Regions from separate parts of the Streptomyces sp. NPDC048353 genome, predicted to be linked through region 3. Evidence: riboswitches for the same ligand, from Rfam matches in the RefSeq annotation. Region 3 holds a riboswitch; each other region holds the start of a gene.

What was found. A riboswitch is a leader RNA that binds a small molecule or an ion and turns the genes downstream of it on or off. The one in region 3 is predicted to bind cobalamin.
Region 1: another riboswitch for cobalamin. It lies ahead of ACZ6RC_RS13945 (acyl-CoA thioesterase); the one in region 3 lies ahead of ACZ6RC_RS03045 (prenyltransferase/squalene oxidase repeat-containing protein).
Region 2: another riboswitch for cobalamin. It lies ahead of ACZ6RC_RS17110 (energy-coupling factor ABC transporter permease); the one in region 3 lies ahead of ACZ6RC_RS03045 (prenyltransferase/squalene oxidase repeat-containing protein).

Annotation. Positions count from the first base shown of each region.
Region 1 covers NZ_JBVJGU010000003.1:811,514-818,057, forward strand. The annotation lists gene ACZ6RC_RS13935 (ABC transporter substrate-binding protein) at 1-419, opposite strand, end outside; gene ACZ6RC_RS13940 (MFS transporter) at 626-1,975, shown strand; cobalamin riboswitch at 1,993-2,217, shown strand; gene ACZ6RC_RS13945 (acyl-CoA thioesterase) at 2,283-2,750, shown strand; gene ACZ6RC_RS13950 (methylmalonyl-CoA mutase family protein) at 2,905-4,713, shown strand; gene scpA (methylmalonyl-CoA mutase) at 4,713-6,544, shown strand, end outside.
Region 2 covers NZ_JBVJGU010000004.1:415,715-422,258, forward strand. The annotation lists gene ACZ6RC_RS17090 (FAD-dependent oxidoreductase) at 1-957, opposite strand, end outside; gene ACZ6RC_RS17095 (ATP-binding cassette domain-containing protein) at 1,141-1,986, opposite strand; gene cbiQ (cobalt ECF transporter T component CbiQ) at 1,983-2,732, opposite strand; gene ACZ6RC_RS17105 (energy-coupling factor ABC transporter substrate-binding protein) at 2,739-3,089, opposite strand; gene ACZ6RC_RS17110 (energy-coupling factor ABC transporter permease) at 3,089-3,787, opposite strand; cobalamin riboswitch at 3,817-4,025, opposite strand; gene ACZ6RC_RS17115 (PTS-dependent dihydroxyacetone kinase phosphotransferase subunit DhaM) at 4,098-4,505, opposite strand; gene dhaL (dihydroxyacetone kinase subunit DhaL) at 4,546-5,187, opposite strand; gene dhaK (dihydroxyacetone kinase subunit DhaK) at 5,427-6,419, opposite strand.
Region 3 covers NZ_JBVJGU010000001.1:680,751-687,294, reverse strand. The annotation lists gene ACZ6RC_RS03055 (aldehyde dehydrogenase) at 1-921, opposite strand, end outside; gene ACZ6RC_RS03050 (MBL fold metallo-hydrolase) at 1,064-2,101, shown strand; cobalamin riboswitch at 2,336-2,460, shown strand; gene ACZ6RC_RS03045 (prenyltransferase/squalene oxidase repeat-containing protein) at 2,502-3,758, shown strand; gene ACZ6RC_RS03040 (SCO2322 family protein) at 3,755-4,480, shown strand; gene ACZ6RC_RS03035 (energy-coupling factor transporter transmembrane component T) at 4,477-5,652, shown strand; gene ACZ6RC_RS03030 (ABC transporter ATP-binding protein) at 5,649-6,544, shown strand, end outside.

The DNA of each region.
Region 1 (6,544 bases), on a different contig from region 3:
ACCTTGAGGGCGCCGAGTTCCTCGCGGGTGCCGGCGCGGTCCTTGGTGAGGAGGTCCGCGGAGCCGGCGACCACGAAGTCCGGCGCGGCGGCGCGGAGTTGCTCGCCGGTCGCGATCTTCGGAGCGATCACCGGGACCGACGCGTACGCCGTCCGGTACCGCGCGGGGATCTTGGTCTTGAGGTTGGCGGTGCCCGCCATCCGCTCCTGGAGGCCGAGTTCGAGCAGCGTCTCGGTGGAGGCCTGATCGAGGGCGACGGCGCGCTGGGGCGGTTCGGCGAGGGAGAGGGGGCGCCCGCAGCTGGTGAGGGCGGCCGATCCGGCGGCAGGTGGCGCGACGGGGCCGGGGCGGGCGGTGGAGCAGCCGGCGGTGGCGAGGGCGAGAGCCAGGGCGAGGCCGAGGCGGGCGGGATGACGCATGGGTCTCTCCGGTGGGACGAGGGCGGGGTGGGTTGCGACGGGCCGGGGGCCGGGGGCGACGGGCGGGCAGGGGTGTGGCGGGGCAGCGGGGCACCGGGTGCGAGGGCGCCGCGTTCGAAGAGTACTGTAATGGCAATCATTTTCATTAACGACCCCGGGGGCGTCGTCGCGGACCTCGCCCCCCTCGCCGAGGAGCACCCCACATCGTGGTCACCCCATCCACCGCCACCGCGGCCAAGTCCCCTGACGCACCGCCGCGTTCGGTCCTGCGCGACCTCGCCTTCCTGCGCCTCTGGGCGGGCACCACCGCCTCCGGTCTCGCGACCTGGGCGCTGCCCTTCGTCCTCGGGCTCGCCGTCCTCCACCGCGATCTGGGCGCCACCGGGCTCGGCCTGGTCCTCGCCGCCCGCACCGCCGGGTTCCTCCTCGCGGTCGCCGTCGGCGGCGTGCTCGCCGACCGGCACGCGCGCCGCGCCGTCGTCTTCTGGTCCGCCCTCGCGGCGGCGGTCGCCTCGCCCCTCCTCGCGGCCGGCCTCGGGCACTCCCTCGTGCTGATGACGGCCGCCGCGGCGCTCGCGGGCGCCGGACAGGGCGCCTGCCGCCCGGCGTTCCAGGCGCTCACGGCCGAGACCGTCCAGCCGGAGCGCCGTCAGCAGGCGAACGCCGCCATGACGATGGCCGTCCGGTCCGCCACGCTCGCCGGGCCCGCGCTGACCGCACTGCTCGCGGCCTTCCTCGACGTCGCGTCGCTGCTGCTGGGCATCGGGCTGCTCTGGCTGGTCGCGGCGCTGGTCCCGGCGAGGGGAGGCAGGGGCACCGCCGGCAGCACGACCTCCGCCCCCACGACCGCGGCCCCCGCCCCCACGACCCCGCACCCGTCCGACCCCGCCCGACACACCGGGCCCCGCACCGGACCGGACGCCCCGCACCGCCCTGGCTTCCGTGCCGAGTTCGTCGAGGGCATACGCGAGGCCCGGCGCCACCCCTGGTTCCTCGCCGGTCTCGCCGCCCTGGTCGCCGTCATCGCCCTCGGCTACTCCGCCACCAGCGTCGCCCTCCCCCTGATCAGCCGGGACCGTTACGGCACCGAGTGGGTGCTCGCCGCGGCCATGACCGCGTACACCGTCGGCGCGCTCGGCGGCGCCCTGTTCATCGCCCGCGTCCGGCCGCGGTCCCAGGGCTGGGCCGCTTTCGCCGGCCTCGCGGCGTACGGCTTCGCCCCGCTCAGCCTGGTGCTGCCGGTCCACCCCGCGGTGGTGGTCGGCGCGTACGCCGTCGCGGGGATCGGCATCGAGCTGTTCAACGTGCCCTGGTTCACGGCCACGCAGCGCGAGGTCGCGCCGGACAAGCTGGCCCGGGTCTCCTCGCTGGACTTCCTCGTCTCCTACGGTCTGGCGCCGGTCGGTCTCGCCCTGATCGCCCCGGCCATCGGCCTCCTCGGCGTCACGCCCGTCCTCGCGGCGTGCGCCGCCGCCTGCTTCTTCGTCCCGGCCGCCGCGTGCCTGGTGCCCGGCGCACGGCACTTCGCGCGGCCGGCCCCGGAGACCACGGACTGACGGGCCGCGCAGGACGTAGTCTGGAGCGCGCAGCTGGTTCGCCCCGTCCGCCAGGCGGGAGGCGTCGTAAGAGGGAACCCGGTGGGAATCCGGGACTGCCCCGCAGCGGTGAGCGGGAACGACCGCCGTCATACGCACTGGGCCCGGCAAGGGCCTGGGAAGCGACGGCCAGTAGGAGACCGCCGGTCGAACCGGTGGACACGCCCGCGAGTCCGAAGACCTGCCCGTTGCCCGCGCACCCGGCCTCCGGGCTCCCCGGCCCCGTGCGCGCGGATCCGACCGCCGCGACTCGCGAAGGAGAGTTGACGTGGCCGACCACGCCGCCACCCTGCCGTCCCCCGTCCGCAAGACCCCGGCCGATTCCCGGGTGACCCTCGCCCACATCATGAGCGAGCACGACACGAACCTGTACGGGACCATCCACGGCGGGGTCGTGATGAAGCTCATCGACGACGCCGCCGCGGCGGCCGCCGGGCGCCACGCGGACGGTCCCGCCGTGACCGTGTCGGTCGACCGGATGACCTTCCTCGCCCCCGTCCGCTCCGGCGACCTGCTGAGCGTCCACGCCGAACTCGTCCGGGCCGGCCGCACGTCGATGACCGCCGAGGTCCGTGTCACCGCCGAACGCTGGAACGCCTCCGGCCCGACCGCCGAGGTCGCCACCGGCCGTCTCAGCTTCGTCGCCGTCGACGCCGACGGGCGCCCCCGCCCCGTACCGGCGCTCGACCTGCCCGACCCGGCGCTCGACCTGCCCGCTCCGGCCGGCGCCGAGTGACCGGTGGGCGCCGGGTGACGGCCGGCTGACGGCGCTCCCGCCGCCCCGTTCATATAGAACGGATCCGCCCGGAGCTTCAAGAGCGTCCAGGAGAGGGCAAGGTCACAGCTGTGCGGACTGCTGCTCCTTTGTTCCCCTGACCTAGCATCCGAGCATGACAGTCCTTCCCGACGACGGGCTTGCCCTCGCCGCCGATTTCTCCGACGCGTCCCGTGAGCAGTGGCAGGGCCTGGTGGCCGGCGTCCTGCGCAAGTCGGGCAAGGACGTCGAAGGCGCGGCAGCCGAGGACGCCCTGTCCACCACGCTGGAGGACGGGCTTCGCGTCCGTCCGCTGTACGCGGCCGACGACGCCGCGCCCGAGGCCGGCTTCCCCGGGTTCGCCCCGTTCGTGCGGGGCGGCCGCCCCGAGGGCGGCACCCTCGGCGGCTGGGACGTACGGCAACGGCACACGGCCGCCGACGGCGCGGCGGTGCTGGGGGACCTGGAGAACGGCGTCACCTCGCTCTGGCTGGTCGTCGGCGAGGGCGGCATCCCGACGGAGGCCCTCGACACGGTCCTCGACGGCGTCTACCTCGACCTCGCGCCCGTCGCCCTCGACGCGGGCGACCGGACCGAGGACGCCGCGGCGGAGTTGCTGCGGCTGTACGAGCGCCGTGGCGTCGCCCCCGAGGCGGCGCGCGGCACCCTGGGCGCCGACCCCCTCGGCCTCGAAGCCCGTACGGGACGGTCGTCCGGCTTCGCACCGGTCGCCGCGCTCGCCCGGCGGTGCGCCGAGGAATACCCGGGGCTGCGGGCGCTGACCGTCGACGCCCTGCCGTACCACGAGGCCGGCGGTTCCGCCGCGGAGGAGCTCGGCTGCTCGCTGGCGACCGGCGTCGCCTATCTGCGGCAGCTGACCGACGCGGGCCTGGACATCGAGCAGGCCTGTGGCCAGCTGGAGTTCCGTTACGCCGCCACCGCCGACCAGTTCCTCACCATCGCGAAGCTGCGGGCGGCGCGCCGGCTGTGGGCCCGGGTCGCGGAGGCCTGCGGGGCGAGCGGCGCGGGCGGGCAGATCCAGCACGCCGTGACCTCGCCGGTGATGATGACCCGCCGCGACCCGTGGGTGAACATGCTGCGCACGACGGTGGCGACCCTGGCCGCCGGGGTGGGCGGGGCCGACGCGGTCACCGTGCTCCCCTTCGACCACGCGCTCGGGCTGCCGGACGCCTTCGCGCGCCGGATCGCCCGCAACACCTCGACCATCCTGATCGAGGAGTCGCACCTGTCCCGGGTGATCGACCCGGCGGGCGGCTCCTGGTACGTCGAACGCCTCACGGACGAACTCGCCCACGTGGGCTGGGAGTTCTTCCGCACCCTCGAACGTGCGGGCGGGCAGGCGGCCGCGCTGCGGTCCGGCATGGTCCGGGACCGCCTCGCCGCGACCTGGTCCGCCCGGGGCGCGAAGCTCGCCACCCGCCGCGAACCGGTCACCGGCGTCAGCGAGTTCCCGCACCTGACCGAGAAGCCCGTCGTCCGCGAGCCCGCGCCCGCCCCGCCGTCCGGCGGGCTGCCCCGCGTCCGGCGCGACGACGCGTACGAGGCGCTGCGCGCCCGCTCCGACGCGCACCTCGCCGCGACGGGCGCCCGCCCCCGCGTCTTCCTCGCCACCCTCGGCCCCGCCGCCGCGCACACGGCGCGGGCCACGTTCGCCGCCAACTTCTTCCAGGCGGGCGGCATCGAGGCCGTCGCGGAAGGCACCTTCGAGGAGAGCGGAGCGGCCGAGGTCTGCCTCTGCTCCAGCGACGCGCTCTACGAGGAGGGGGCCGCGGCGCTCGCCGGGGAGCTGCGGGCGGCGGGGGCCGGTCACGTGTTCCTCGCGGGCCGCCCCGGACCGTATCCGGACGCCGACACGTACGTCTTCGCCGGCTGTGACGCCGTCGCCGTGCTCTCCGCCACGCTCGACCGCATGGGAGTCTCCTGATGTCCATCCCCGATTTCTCCGCGATCGACCTGGGGACCCCGGCCGCGCACGGCAGCGCCGACGACTGGCGGACGGCGGTCAAGAAGGCGGCCGGCGGTGACGACCTGCTCTGGGAGACCCCGGAGGGCATCGCCGTCAAGCCGCTCTACACCGGTCGGGACCTGGAGGGCCTGGACTTCCTGGGCACCTACCCGGGCATGGCGCCGTACCTCCGCGGCCCGTACCCGACGATGTACGTCAACCAGCCCTGGACGATCCGGCAGTACGCGGGATTCTCCACCGCCGAGGAGTCCAACGCCTTCTACCGGCGCAACCTGGCGGCCGGGCAGAAGGGCCTGTCGGTCGCCTTCGACCTGCCGACCCACCGCGGATACGACAGCGACCACCCGCGGGTGACCGGCGACGTCGGCATGGCGGGGGTGGCCATCGACTCGATCTACGACATGCGGCAGCTCTTCGACGGCATCCCGCTGGACAAGATGACCGTGTCGATGACGATGAACGGCGCCGTGCTGCCGGTGCTGGCGCTGTACATCGTGGCGGCCGAGGAGCAGGGCGTGCCGCCCGAGAAGCTGGCCGGGACCATCCAGAACGACATCCTCAAGGAGTTCATGGTCCGCAACACGTACATCTATCCGCCGAAGCCGTCGATGCGGATCATCTCCGACATCTTCGCCTTCACCTCGCAACGGATGCCCCGCTACAACTCCATCTCGATCTCCGGCTACCACATCCAGGAGGCCGGGGCGACGGCCGACCTGGAGCTGGCGTACACGCTCGCCGACGGCGTGGAGTACATCCGGGCCGGGCGCGAGGCGGGTCTGGACGTGGACGCGTTCGCGCCGCGGCTCTCCTTCTTCTGGGCGATCGGCATGAACTTCTTCATGGAGATCGCCAAGATGCGGGCGGCCCGCCTGCTGTGGGCGAAGCTGGTGCGGGAGTTCGACCCCAAGAACGCCAAGTCGCTGTCGCTGCGCACCCATTCGCAGACCTCCGGCTGGTCGCTGACGGCGCAGGACGTCTTCAACAACGTGACGCGTACGTGTGTCGAGGCGATGGCGGCCACCCAGGGCCACACCCAGTCGCTGCACACCAACGCCCTCGACGAGGCACTGGCGCTGCCGACCGACTTCTCGGCGCGGATCGCCCGCAACACCCAGCTGCTGATCCAGCAGGAGTCGGGCACGACCCGGACGATCGACCCGTGGGGCGGCAGCGCCTACGTGGAGAAGCTGACGTACGACCTGGCGCGCCGGGCCTGGCAGCACATCCAGGAGGTGGAGGCGGCCGGCGGAATGGCGCAGGCCATCGACGCGGGCATCCCGAAGCTGCGTGTGGAGGAGGCCGCGGCCCGGACGCAGGCCCGGATCGACTCCGGACGCCAGCCGGTGATCGGCGTGAACAAGTACCGGGTGGAGACCGACGAGCAGATCGACGTGCTCAAGGTCGACAACTCCTCCGTGCGCTCCCAGCAGATCGCGAAGCTGCGGCGGCTGCGCGAGGAGCGCGACGAGACGGCCTGCCGGGACGCGCTCGACGCGCTGACCCGGGCCGCCGGGGGCGAGGGCAACCTGCTCGAGCTCGCGGTGCGCGCGGCGCGCGCGAAGGCGACGGTCGGCGAGATCTCCGACGCCCTGGAGAAGGTGTACGGGCGGCACGCGAGCCAGATCCGTACGATCTCGGGTGTGTACCGCAACGAAGCCGGTGAGTCCCCGTCCGTCGAGCGCACCCGTGGCCTGGTGGACTCCTTCGCCGAGGCCGAGGGGCGCCGTCCGCGCATCCTGGTCGCCAAGATGGGTCAGGACGGCCACGACCGGGGCCAGAAGGTGAT
Region 2 (6,544 bases), on a different contig from region 3:
GAGGAACGGCCGGGCCATGGAGACGATGTCCGCGCGGCCCTCGGCGAGGATCCGCTCGGCGACCTCGGGGGTGTTGATGCGGTTGCTGGTGACCAGCGGGATGCTCACCGCGCCCATCAGCTTCTCGGTGACCCAGGTGTAGGCGCCGCGGGGCACGGAGGTGGCGATGGTCGGGATCCGGGCCTCGTGCCAGCCGATGCCGGTGTTGATGATGGTGGCGCCGGCCGCCTCGATCTCCTTGGCGAGCGCGACGACCTCCTCCAGCGTGGATCCCCCCGGGACCAGGTCGAGCATCGAGAGCCGGTAGACGAGGATGAACTCCTCGCCGACGCGCTCGCGGATCCGGCGGACGATCTCCAGCGGGAAGCGGACCCGGTTCTCGTACGCGCCACCCCACCGGTCGGTGCGCCGGTTGGTGGCGGCCGCGATGAACTCGTTGATCAGATAGCCCTCGGAGCCCATGACCTCGACGCCGTCGTATCCGGCGGCCTTGGCCAGTTCGGCGCAGCGGGCGTAGTCCTCGATCGTCTGCTCGACCTCGGCGTCGGTCAGCTCGTTCGGTACGAAGGGGCTGATCGGGGCCTGGATCGCGCTGGGCGCGACGAGCGCGGGGTGGTAGGCGTACCGCCCGAAGTGCAGGATCTGCATCGCGATCCGGCCGCCCGCCTCGTGCACGGCGTCGGTGATGAGACGGTGCTCGGCGACCTCTTCCTCGGTGCTGAGCTTGGCGCCGCCGTCCCAGGGGCGGCCGGCCTCGTTCGGGGCGATGCCGCCGGTCACGATGAGGCCGACGCCGCCGCGCGCCCGCTCGGCGTAGAACGCGGCCATCCGCGCGAAGCCGTTCTCGGTCTCTTCGAGGCCGACGTGCATGGAGCCCATGAGCACCCGGTTGGGCAGGGTGGTGAACCCGAGGTCCAGGGGGCTCAGCAGGTGCGGGTACGGGGTGGTCGGGGCCATCGGGGCGCCTCCTCGCGCAGGAACGTCACGCCCTGTTGTAGACGACCCGAAGCGACTTGTGCAACAAGTTGCATAAGGATGGGGGCGTGATCTGCGCTACGTCGGTGGGCGAGGGCCGGGGATGAGCTTTCCGGGGCCGTGTCCCCCCGGCGCCCCCCCCCCCCGCCCCCGACCTGTCGGTCCCTACCGGCGGCCCACTTCCGCCCACGCGTCCAGCTCCTCCGCCGTGCGCGGACCGTCCGCGTCCGGCGCCAGCAGACCGTGGGCCCGCAGCAGCCGGGAGACCGCCATGCCCCAGGGCCGGCGCAGCCGCGCCGCCGTGAGCAGTGCGTCGTCGGCGAGGAGCTCCGTGATCGGCCCGGTCCGCAGGCCCTGCGGGGAGAGCACCGCCGCCTCGTCCGCCCAGCGCAGCGCCAGGTCGACGTCGTGGGTCGCCATGACCACCGTCGTCCCCGCGTCCCGCAGCCGCCCCAGCACCTCCAGGAGCCGCTCCTGCCCGTGCGGGTCGAGGCCGGCCGTCGGCTCGTCCATGATCAGGACACGCGGCCGCATCGCCACCGCCCCCGCGATCGCCGCCCGCTTGCGCTGCCCGTACGACAGCAGATGCGTCGGCCGGTCCTCCAGGGCCACGATGTCCAGCGCCTCCAGCGCCTCCCGCACCCGGAGCCGTACCTCCTCCTCGGGCAGCCCCAGGTTCATCGGCCCGAACGACACGTCCTGGCCCACCGAGGCCGCGAACAGCTGGTCGTCCGGATCCTGCACGACCAGCTGGACCGTCGTCCGCAGCCGGGTCAGCCCCTTGCGGTCGTACGACACCTCCTCGCCGTCCAGCCGGAGCGCGCCGCTCCCGCACCGCAGCCCCCCGCTCAGCAGCCGCAGCAGCGTCGTCTTGCCGCTGCCGTTCCTGCCCAGCAGGGCCAGCGCCCGCCCCTCGGGCACGGCGAAGTCGATCCCGTCGAGGACCGCGGGCCCGTCCTCGTAGGCGAAGCCCGCCCTGACCAGTTCCACCACGGGGGAACGAAGACTCACGGGAGGGACCTTTCCAGTACGAGAGTGAGCGCGACGAGACCGCCGAGCAGGCCGGCCGTCGCCGCCAGGAACCGGCGCGAGACGACGGCGCCGGGCACCAGGACCCGCAGGGTCCCGTCGTAGCCGCGCCCCGCGAGGCCGGACTGCAGCCGCTGCGCCCGGTCGAAGGCGCGGACGAAGGCGGTCGCCCCGAGCCCGGCGAGCGAGCGCCAGGTCGCCGCCCGGGTCGTCAGACCCAGCCGGGCCGCCTGCGCCTGGCGGATCTTCGCCATGGAGTCGAGGAGCAGAAAGCTGATCCGGTACATCACGAGGGCGACGTCCACGACGGGCGCCGGGACCCCCGCCCGTACCAGCCGCGGCAGCACGTCCGAGACGGGCGTGGTGAAGGCGAACAGCAGCACCCCGAGGGACGCGGCCGAGGTCCGCAGCAGCAGTTCACCGGCGTGGACCGGCCCGTCGGGCGCCAGGGCGACGACACCGCGCGCCCCGCCCACCTCGAAGAGCAGCGGGACCGCGCCCGTCACACAGAAGCCCAGCGGAATCCGGAACGCCCGCCACAGCTGACGGCCCGGCACCCCGGCCGGACCGAGGAGCACGGCCAGGGTGGCCGCCGCGACCAGGACCGCCCCCGGCCACGGCGGCAGGCAGACCGCGCACAGCGTCAGACCGAAGCCCAGAGCCGCCTTCTCGCACGGATGACGGCGGCGCCAGCGACTGCTGTGCGCCGCCGCGTCGATCGGCAGCATCGGCGACTACTCGTCGCCGGTCGCTGCCGCCGTCGACGGGGCTCCGGGAGCCCCGGCACGGGCCTCGCCCTGCCTGCGGCCCTTGCGCAGACCGAAGTAGTAGGCGAGGACACCGGCGCCGAGGGCCGCCTGCAGCGCGAACAGCGCCGACTCGACCTCGCCCGACGGCGGCTCGTAGAGCGGGCTGAACCACGGCTCGTAGTCGGGCGCGATCTCCGTGATCGCCACCTCCGCCTCGGCGTCGGCGCCGGCGAACGGCTCCTCCTTGTGGTCGCCGAGACCCAGCACCAGCGGGAACACGGCCAGTGCCGCGACGATGAGCAGCAGCAGCGTGTTGATCTTCGCGTTACGGCTCATCAGACGTTCGCCTCCGCCTTCTCGGTCTTCCGGGCGCCCGGGAGGAGAATCCCGAGACGGGTCAGATCGCCCTTGCTGGACTGCGTCAGCAGCCGCATCACGAGCACCGTCAGCAGACCCTCGCTGACCGCGAGCGGCAGCTGCGTGACGGCGAAGATGGAGCCGAACTTGGCGAGCGCGCCCATGACACCGCTGCCCGGATCGGGGAAGGCCAGCGCGAGCTGCACGCTGGTGACGCAGTACGTGGAGAGGTCGGCGACGAAGGCGCCGAAGAAGACGCTCACCATCAGCGGGAGGTCGAACCGCCGCAGCAGGCGGTAGATCCCGTATCCGGCCCAGGGCCCGACGATCGCCATCGAGAAGGCGTTGGCGCCGAGCGTGGTGAGCCCGCCGTGGGCGAGGAGCAGCGCCTGGAACAGCAGGGTGATCGTGCCGAGCACCGCCATCACCGGCGGCCGGAACAGGATCGCCCCCAGCCCTGTGCCGGTGGGGTGCGAGCAACTGCCCGTCACCGAAGGAATCTTGAGGGCGGACAGGACGAAGGTGAACGCGCCGGACGCGCCCAGCAGCAGGGTGGACTCGGGGTTGGCCTTGACCTCGCGGGTCAGGGCACGGACGCCGTGGACGACGAAGGGAGCGGACGCGACGCCCCAGGCGACGGCGTGCACGGGCGGTAGATAGCCCTCGGCTATATGCATGATCGGGAGACCCTCTCCAGCACCTCGTGGATGGACAACGCACCTTGGCCGGTCTCCTGGCTGACGGGTCATGCCGTCGCGGCTCCGCCTTCCCACACCGCGACGGTCTCCCGAGGCGGTGCAGTGGCTCCCTCGAAGGGTTCTCCCCGAGGGGTGGAGCCGGACTTCCCGATCACAGTGGCGAGGGCCGCACCGGTTCCACACCGGTTTCCCGTACACCAAGGCGGTGTGACATTAGTGGGTTGACCAGGCGCATCACAACACGGAGGCTTCCGCGGACGGTGTGTGACGGGTCTCTCGCGCCCCCTGCTCACTCCTTTCGGTACGTGTACGCCTCCGCTGCCGCCGCCTCCACGGCGTCCAGGTCGCCGCCCGCGCTCGCCGTGACGAGGGCGGCGATCGCCCCCTCCACGAAGGGGGCGTCCACCAGCCGGGACCCCTCGGGCAGCTCGTCGCCCTCGGCGAGGAGCGCCTTGACGGTCAGCACGGCGCTGCCCAGGTCGACGAGGAGGGCGACACCGGCCCCCCGGTCGGCTTCCCGCGCCGCCTCGGCGATCAGCTCGGAGCTCGTACCGAGGCCGCCGCCGGGGTCCCCGCCCGCGGGGACGATCGGCGCGGAGGGGCCGCCGCCCGCGATTCCCCGGGCGAGTTCGGCGACGGCGGAGGCCACGGCGGCACTGTGCGAGACGAGGACGATGCCGACCGGGCCGCCGGTCACGGGGCCACCTCCGTACCGGTGGTGCCGTCGCGACGGCGGGTCATGCGGCCACCTCCGCGAGGGCGGCGATCAGCAGGGCGGACGAGGTGGCCCCGGGGTCCTGATGCCCGATGGAGCGTTCGCCCAGGTAGCTGGCGCGGCCCTTGCGGGCCCGCAGCGGTACGGTCGCCAGCGCGCCCTGTTCGGCGGCCGCCGCGGCCGCCTCGAAGGACTCGCGCAGCGCGTCGGCCGCCGGGACGAGCGCGTCCAGCATCGTCTTGTCGCCGACCTGCGCACCACCCAGCTGGGCGACGGCGGCGACCCCGTCGGCCAGGGCCTCGGCGAAGGTCTCGCGGGTGACCGTCCCGGCGTCGCTGAGCGCCTTTCCGGTGCGGCGCAAGAGGGTGCCGTACAGCGGTCCGGAGGCCCCGCCGACGGTGGAGATAAGCCGACGCCCGGCGGTGGTGAGCACCCCGCCCGGTGTCGGGGGAGGCTCCTTCTCCAGAACCTCCGTGACGGCGGCGAAGCCCCGCTTGAGGTTGGAGCCGTGGTCGGCGTCGCCGATGGCGGAGTCCAGCTCGGTGAGGCGGTCGGCCTCGCGGTCGACGGCGGCGGCGACGGCGGCCAGCCAGGCCCGGAAGAACGCGGCATCGAGCCCGTCGGCGGGACCGGGCGCCTCCGCTCCGGCCGGCCCACCGGGCACGTCTGCCCCGGCCGGCCCGCCGGGCGCGTTCGCTCTGGCCGGCCCGCCGGGCGCGTTCGCTCCGGTCGGCCCGCCGGGCACGTCTGCTCCGGCCTGCCCGCCGGGCGCGTTCGCTCCGGTCGGCCCGCCGGGCACGTCTGCTCCGGCCTGCCCGCCGGGCGCGTTCGCTCCGGTCGGTCCCTCAGTCGCGGCCGGTCCGTCGGCTGCGGTCGGTTCGTCCACGTCGGGCACTCTCCTTCTCAGCGGCCCCAGCGCAGGGCGGGCGTCTGTACGGGTGCGTCCCACAGGCGTAGCAGTTCCTCGTCGGCCGCGCAGAGCGTTACCGAACAGCCGGCCATGTCGAGGGAGGTCACGTAGTTCCCGACGAGCGTGCGGGCGACCGGGATCCGCCGCTCGCCGAGGACCCGCTGGACCTCGGCGTTGAACCCGTACAGCTCCAGCAGCGGCGTCGCCCCCATGCCGTTGACCAGCGCGAGGACGGGGCCCGAGGGCCGCAGGTCGTCCAGGACGGCCTCGACGGCGAAGTCCGCGATCTCCCGCGAGGTCATCATCGCGCGCCGCTCGCGCCCCGGCTCGCCGTGGATGCCGATCCCCAACTCCAGCTCGCCCTCCGGCAGGGCGAAGGTGGGGCTGCCCTTGGCGGGCGTCGTACAGGCGCTCAGCGCCACGCCGAAGGAGCGCGACCGCTCGTTCACCCGCCGGGCGATCGCCTCGACCCGCTCCAGGGGCGCGCCCTCCTCGGCGGCGGCACCCGCGATCTTCTCCACGAACAGCGTCGCACCGGTGCCGCGCCGACCGGCGGTGTAGAGGCTGTCCGTCACGGCCACGTCGTCGTCGACGAGCACCTTGGCGACCTGGACGCCCTCGTCCTCGGCCAGCTCGGCGGCCATCTCGAAGTTGAGCACGTCGCCGGTGTAGTTCTTCACGACGAACAGCACACCCGCCCCGCTGTCGACCGCGGCGGCGGCCCGCACCATCTGATCGGGCACCGGAGAGGTGAACACCTCCCCGGCACAAGCGGCCGCGAGCATCCCGGGCCCCACGAACCCGGCATGCAACGGCTCATGCCCCGACCCACCCCCGGACACCAACGCCACCTTGCCCTCGACGGGCGCGTCCCGCCGCAGGACGACACGGTTCTCCACGTCGACGGTCAGCTTTGGATGAGCGGCCGCCATTCCCCGCAGCGCGTCGGGGACCACGGTCTCCGGGACGTTGATCAGCATCCTCATGGATACCTCCTGGTGAGACTGGCAGGGATGTGGCTGAACACGATTTTTGCAGGTCAGAGCATGTGAGACTGGATATCGATCTTGGTGGTTGGTTACGGCGTGGGAAGGTCTGTGCGGTACTGATG
Region 3 (6,544 bases):
GAGCGCCTCGGCGATCTCGTCGTAGCGGTTGCGCGGCGCGAGGATCCGGGTCTGGGCGACGCACGCCTGGCCGTTGTTCATCCAGGCCGCCGGGACGATCCCGGCGACGGCGGTCGCCACGTCGGCGTCGGGCAGGATGACGGCGGCCGACTTGCCGCCCAGTTCGAGGGTGACGCGGGTGAGGTTGCGGGAGGCGACCTCCATCACGCGCTTTCCGGCCGCGACCGACCCGGTGAAGGAGACCTTGTCGACCCCGGGGTGCCCGACCAGGTACTCGCTGACCTCGCGGTCGGCCGGCAGGATGCTCAGGACCCCGTCGGGGAGTCCGGCCTCGGCCGCGATCTCGCCCAGGATGTACGAGTCGAGGGGGGATTCCGGCGACGGCTTCAGGACCACCGTGCAGCCGGCCAGCAGCGCCGGGCCGAGCTTCGCCGCCGCCGTGAACTGCGGGACGTTCCACGGCACCACGGCCGCGACCACGCCCACCGGTTCACGCCGCACCATGATCGGCCCGAGGACCCCGGCGCGCCGCGACTCGTAGGTGAACTCCCGGGCGACGGTGATCGCGGAGTCCCACACCATCATCGCGCCGAGCGCCTGGGCGAGCACGCTCCAGGAGTACGGGGAGCCGTTCTGCGCGCTGATCGAGCGGGCGATCTCCTCGTGGCGTACGGCGATGGCGTCCTTGATCCGGGTGACGACCTCGATCCGCTCCTCCAGCGTCGCCCGGGGCCAGGGGCCGTGGTCGAAGGCCTCCCGGGCGGCGGCGACGGCCCGGTCGACATCGGCCCGCGAGGCGTGCGGCACGCGGCCGACGACCTCCTCGGTGTGGGGCGAGATCACCTCGATGACCTCGCTGCCCAGGGGATCGGTCAACCGCCCGCCGACGAAAAGCCTTCCGTGCTCCACAAGCTCGGTCATGACCGACTGCCTCCCGGAACCCGCGACGTTATCTGACTGTGTTTCAGAACTGATACCAGTTCTACTTATGATGGGCAATGCTCGAACGGATGCCGTCGGATGCCGTGCCGTCGCGGCGCAAGCCGCGGAGAGATGAGGGCCCATGAGCCAGGTGACCGAGCACGGCGGAGGCGTCTGGTCCCTCCGCGTCCCCATCCCGGACAACCCGCTCGGCCACACCCTGGTCCACGTCGTCGACACGGACCGCGGCCCCGTCCTGATCGACACCGGCTGGGACGACCCCGCCTCCTGGGACGAACTGGCCGCCGGGCTCGCCGCCCTGGGCACCTCCGTGGGGGACGTCCACGGCGTCGTCATCACCCACCACCACCCCGACCACCACGGCCTGTCCGGCCGGGTACGGGAGGCGTCCGGCGCGTGGATCGCGATGCACGCCGCCGACACCGCCGTCGTCCGCCGCACCCGCGAGTCGGAGCCCGAGGTCTGGCTCGACTACCTCGCCCGCAAACTCGCCGCCGTCGGCGCCCCCGAGGAGCACACCGCTCCGCTCCTCGCCGCCCGCGGGAGCGGCCGGATGCGGACCCTGCCCGGGCTGCGCTCGGCCCTGCCCGACCGCGAGATCGTCCCCGGCGAGCTCCTGGACCTCGCCGGGCGGCGGCTGCGCGCCGTCTGGACCCCGGGCCACACCCCCGGCCACGTCTGCCTGCACCTGGAGGAGGCCCACCCGGCGGGGTTGCCCGGCCACGGCCGTCTCTTCTCCGGTGACCACCTGCTCCCCGGGATCTCGCCGCACATCGGCCTCTACGAGGACCCGGACGACGACACCGTCACCGACCCCCTCGGCGACTACCTCGACTCGCTGGAGCGGATCGGCCGCCTCGGCGTCGCCGAGGTGCTCCCGGCCCACCAGTACGCCTTCTCCGACGCGGCCGGTCGGGTCCGCGAACTCCTCGTCCACCACGAGGAGCGGCTGACCGGCCTCCTCGGCCTGCTCGCCGCCCCCCTCACCCCGTGGCAGCTCGCCGAGCGGATGGAGTGGAACCGCCCCTGGGAGCAGATCCCCTACGGCTCCCGGACCATCGCGGTCAGCGAGGCCGAGGCGCATCTGCGGCGGCTGGTGAAGCTGGGCCGCGCGGAACCGGTGCCCGGCTCGGACCCGGTGGCGTACGTCGCCGTCTGAGGCGGCACGCCGACGGGCCGGGGCGGACGGGGGCACGCCGACGGGCGCGGCGGGGGGACAGGGCGGGGGCGGGGGCCGGGGCGCTCCGCGGGGGCCGGCCCGGGCACGGGCGCGTCGCCGACGGGGCCGGACCGCGGGCGCCGGCCCCGCCCCCGGTGTGAGGCACCTCGCACTCCCCGGCCGCCCCCGCTACGGGCCGGTAGAGTGGGCCCGTCGTCATCATGCCCGTACGGGGGGAAGCCGGTGGAAATCCGGCACTGACCCGCAACCGTGAGCCACCCCGCGTGGTGAGTCGGAATGCCCCGCCCGGGACGTGAACGCCGGCACCGTCGAGGAATACGGAGCCGAGCCTGGTGCCCTTGCGCGTGCCGGTCCTCGGCCGCAGGAGAGGCCAGCACCCATGACCACCGTCCGCCGCGGCGCCGCCGCGTTCGCAGCCGCCGCGCTGCTCTGCACCGGAACGGCTGCCGTCGCGTCCGCCGCGCCCTCCCCGACCCCGGCTCCCGCGATCCCCTCCGGGCTGTACGGCACGAAGGACCCGACGTACGACGGCGTCTGGCGCCAGTCGCTCGCCTTCATCGCCCAGCGGACCAACGGCGTCCAGCCCGCCGAGCAGGCCGTGAGCTGGCTCCAGCGGCAGCAGTGCGACAGCGGCGCCTTCTCCTCGTACCGCCCCGACCCCACCAAGCCGTGCGCCCCGGCCACCATGCTGGACACCAACGCCACCGCCGTCGCCGTGCAGGCGCTCTCCGGCGTCAAGCGCGACAGCGCCGACCCCGAGGCCCTCGCCAAGGCCGCCACCGCGGGCGCGGGCTGGCTGAAGGGCGTGCAGAACAAGGACGGCGGCTGGGGCTACAACCCCGGCAGCCCCAGTGACGCCAACTCCACCTCGATCGTGATCGGCGCCCTCGCCGCCCTCGGCGAGAAGCCGGGCGAGGTCGAGTCCGCCGACGGGAAGACGCCGTACGACGCGCTGCTCGGCTTCGCCCTCCCCTGCACCGACAAGGACGGCCCGGGCGCCTTCGCCTACCAGCCGGACAAGGCCGGCAAGCTCCTCGCGAACGCCGACGCCACCGCGGCCGCCACGCTCGCCGGGCTCGGCAAGGGCGTCACCGCCCGCGGCGTGAAGCCCGCCCAGGCCCCCGCCTGCGTCGGCCAGCCCCGGCAGACGGTCGAGCGGGCCGCCCGCAACGGCGCCTCCTACCTGGCCGGCGCGCTGGCGAAGACCGGGCACCTGAACACGCCGCCGATGCCGGGCGCCGCCGAGTCGGCCCCGCTCCCGGACTACGGCAACACCGCCGACGCCGTCGTCGCGCTCGCCGCGACCGGCGCCACCGAGCAGGCCACCGGGGCGCTGACCTGGCTGGAGAAGAACTCCGCCGCCTGGGCCAAGGAGAACGGCCCGGCCGCCTACGCCCAGCTGGTCTTCGCCGCCAACGCGATGGGCGCCGACCCGCGTGCCTTCGGCTCGGCCGACCTCCTCGCGCAGCTCGCCGCCACCGGCCCGGCGCCGCAGTCCTCGCCGTCCGCCTCCGCGGACGACCGGAAGGCCGCGGAGGACGGGGACTCCGGCTCCTTCAACATCTGGTGGATCGTCGGCATCGGCACGGTGGTCGGCGTAGGCATCGGCTTCCTGCTGAGCGGCCGCAAGAAGTGAGGTCCCGGCGCTCCTCCGCCGCCGCGGCCGTCACGGCCGCGGCGGTCGCCGTCCTGGCCGCGTCCGTCGCCACCCCCGCCCACGCCGGGACCGGATACCGCTACTGGTCCTTCTGGGAAGGCGACGGCGCCGGCCGGTGGACGTACGCCACCCTCGGCCCGGCGAGCGCGCGGCCCGCCGACGGCGCGGCGATCGGCTTCCGCTTCGCGGTCAGCCAGGACACGAAGGACGCCACCCGGCCGTCCGCGGCCGCCGACTTCGCGCGGATCTGCGCCGGTACGGAGGAGAAGCCGGACACCAAGCGGATCGCGGTCGTCGTCGACTTCGGCACCGCGGCCGACGCCCCCGGGGGCGAGACGCCCCCGGACCCGGCGCTCAAGACCGGCTGCGCGCGGCTCCACGAGGACGCGACGGGCGCGGAGGCGCTGGCGGCGGTGGCGAAGCCGCTGCGGTACGACAGCGCGGCGATGCTCTGCGGGATCGAGGGCTACCCCGCGAAGGGCTGCGGCGAGCAGGTCGCCGGGACGCCGACGTCCTCCGGGACCGGCTCGGAGACGGCCGGGACCGCGAAGCCCGAACGGACCGGCCCGACGTCCTCGGCCACCGCCGCCGACGGCGGCGCGGGGAACGACGGCGGGCCCGCCCTCGGGATCGCCGCCGGTGGAGCGGCCGTCCTCGTCCTCGGTGGCGCGGCGGTCTGGAAGGCCCGCCGCCGCGCATGATCCGTGCCCCCGAGGCGAACCGTTCCAACGCCCTGCACGCGGGCGCCTGGTGGCTCTGGGCGCTCGGTCTCGCCGTGGCCGCCTCCCGTACCACCAACCCGCTGCTCCTCGGTCTGATCGTCGGGGTCGCGGGCTATGTCGTCGCGGCGCGCCGCACCGACGCGCCCTGGGCCCGTTCGTACGGCGCGTTCGTGAAGCTCGGCCTGTTCGTGGTGGGCCTGCGCGTGGCCTTCTCGGTCGTCCTCGGCTCGCCGATCCCCGGCACCCACGAGCTGTTCACGCTGCCCGAACTTCCCTTGCCCGACTGGGCCCAGGGCGTCCGGATCGGGGGTCGGGTCACCGCCGAGCAGATCGTCTTCGCGGTGTACGACGGGGCGAAGCTGGCGACGCTGCTCATCTGCGTCGGCGCGGCGAACGCGCTCGCCAACCCGGCCCGGCTCCTCAAGTCGCTGCCGGGGGCGCTGTACGAGGCCGGGGTCGCCGTCGTCGTGGCGATGACGTTCGCGCCGAACATGGTCGCCGACGTGGTCCGCCTCCGCACGGCCCGGCGGCTGCGCGGCCGCCCGACGGGCGGGGTGCGGGCGGTGCTCCAGATCGGGCTGCCCGTCCTCGAAGGCGCGCTGGAACGGTCGGTCGCGGTGGCGGCGTCCATGGACGCGCGGGGGTACGGGCGGACCGCGCGGGTCCCGGCGGCGGTGCGGCGGACCACGAACGTGCTGACGCTGGGCGGCCTGCTCGGGGTGTGCGCCGGTTCGTACGGGCTGCTGGCGGCGGAGGGCGCCGGCTACGGCCTCCCGCTGGTCGGCGCCGGTCTCGCCGCCGCCGTGGCCGGTCTGTGGCTCGGCGGCCGGCGGACGGTGCGCACCCGCTACCGCCCCGACCGCTGGGGCGTGCGGGCCTGGGTGGTCGCGGGCTCGGGAGTGGCGGTGGCGGCGTTGCTGATCGCGGCGGACGCCTCCGCGCCCGAGGCGCTCCGGCCGGGAGTCGTGCCGCTCGTACCGCCGACGCTGCCGGTGTGGCCGGCGCTCTCGGTGCTGGTGGGCCTGGTGCCCGCGTTCGTGGCCCCGGTGCCCGCCCCCGCCCCCGCCTCCGCTTCCCCTCCCGCTGCCGCGCCCGGACCCGCTTCCGGGTCCGCTTCCGTCGCCGCGTCCAAGGAGTCCCGAACCCCGTGATCCGCTTCGAGAACGTCTCGGTGACGTACGGGGACGCCGACGCGCCCACCCTGCGGAACCTGGACGTGACCGTCCCCGAGGGCGAGCTGGTGCTGCTCGTCGGCCCGTCCGGTGTCGGCAAGTCGACACTGCTCGGCGCGGTGTCGGGTCTCGTCCCGCACTTCACCGGCGGGACGCTGAGCGGCCGGGTCACGGTCGCGGGCCGGGACACCCGGACGCACAAGCCGCGCGAACTGGCCGACGTGGTGGGCACGGTGGGCCAGGACCCGCTGGCGCACTTCGTCACGGACACGGTCGAGGACGAGCTGGCGTACGGGATGGAGTCGCTGGGCCTGGCCCCCGCGGTGATGCGGCGACGGGTGGAGGAGACGCTGGACCTGCTGGGCCTGGCGGAGCTGCGCGACCGGCCGATCGCCACCCTGTCGGGGGGCCAGCGGCAACGGGTGGCGATCGGCTCGGTGCTGACCCCGCACCCGAAGGTGCTGGTCCTGGACGAGCCGACGTCGGCGCTGGACCCGGCGGCGGCCGAGGACGTCCTGGCGGTGCTGCAGCGCCTGGTCCACGACCTGGGCACGACGGTCCTGATGGCCGAGCACCGCCTGGAACGGGTGGTGCAGTACGCGGACCGGGTCCTGCTCCTGCCGGAGGGCGTGATGGGCCCGCCCGCCGACATCATGGCCGTCTCCCCGGTCCACCCGCCGGTGGTCGCCCTGGGCCGCCTCGCGGGCTGGTCGCCCCTCCCGCTGACGGTCCGCGACGCCCGCCGCCGCGCGACCGGCCTGCGCGCGCGCCTGGAGGGCCTGACCCCCACGACGCCCGCCGCCCCGACCACGACCGAACCGATCACACCCACGACCACGACCGAACGGCTCACGACCGAACCGCCCGAGGC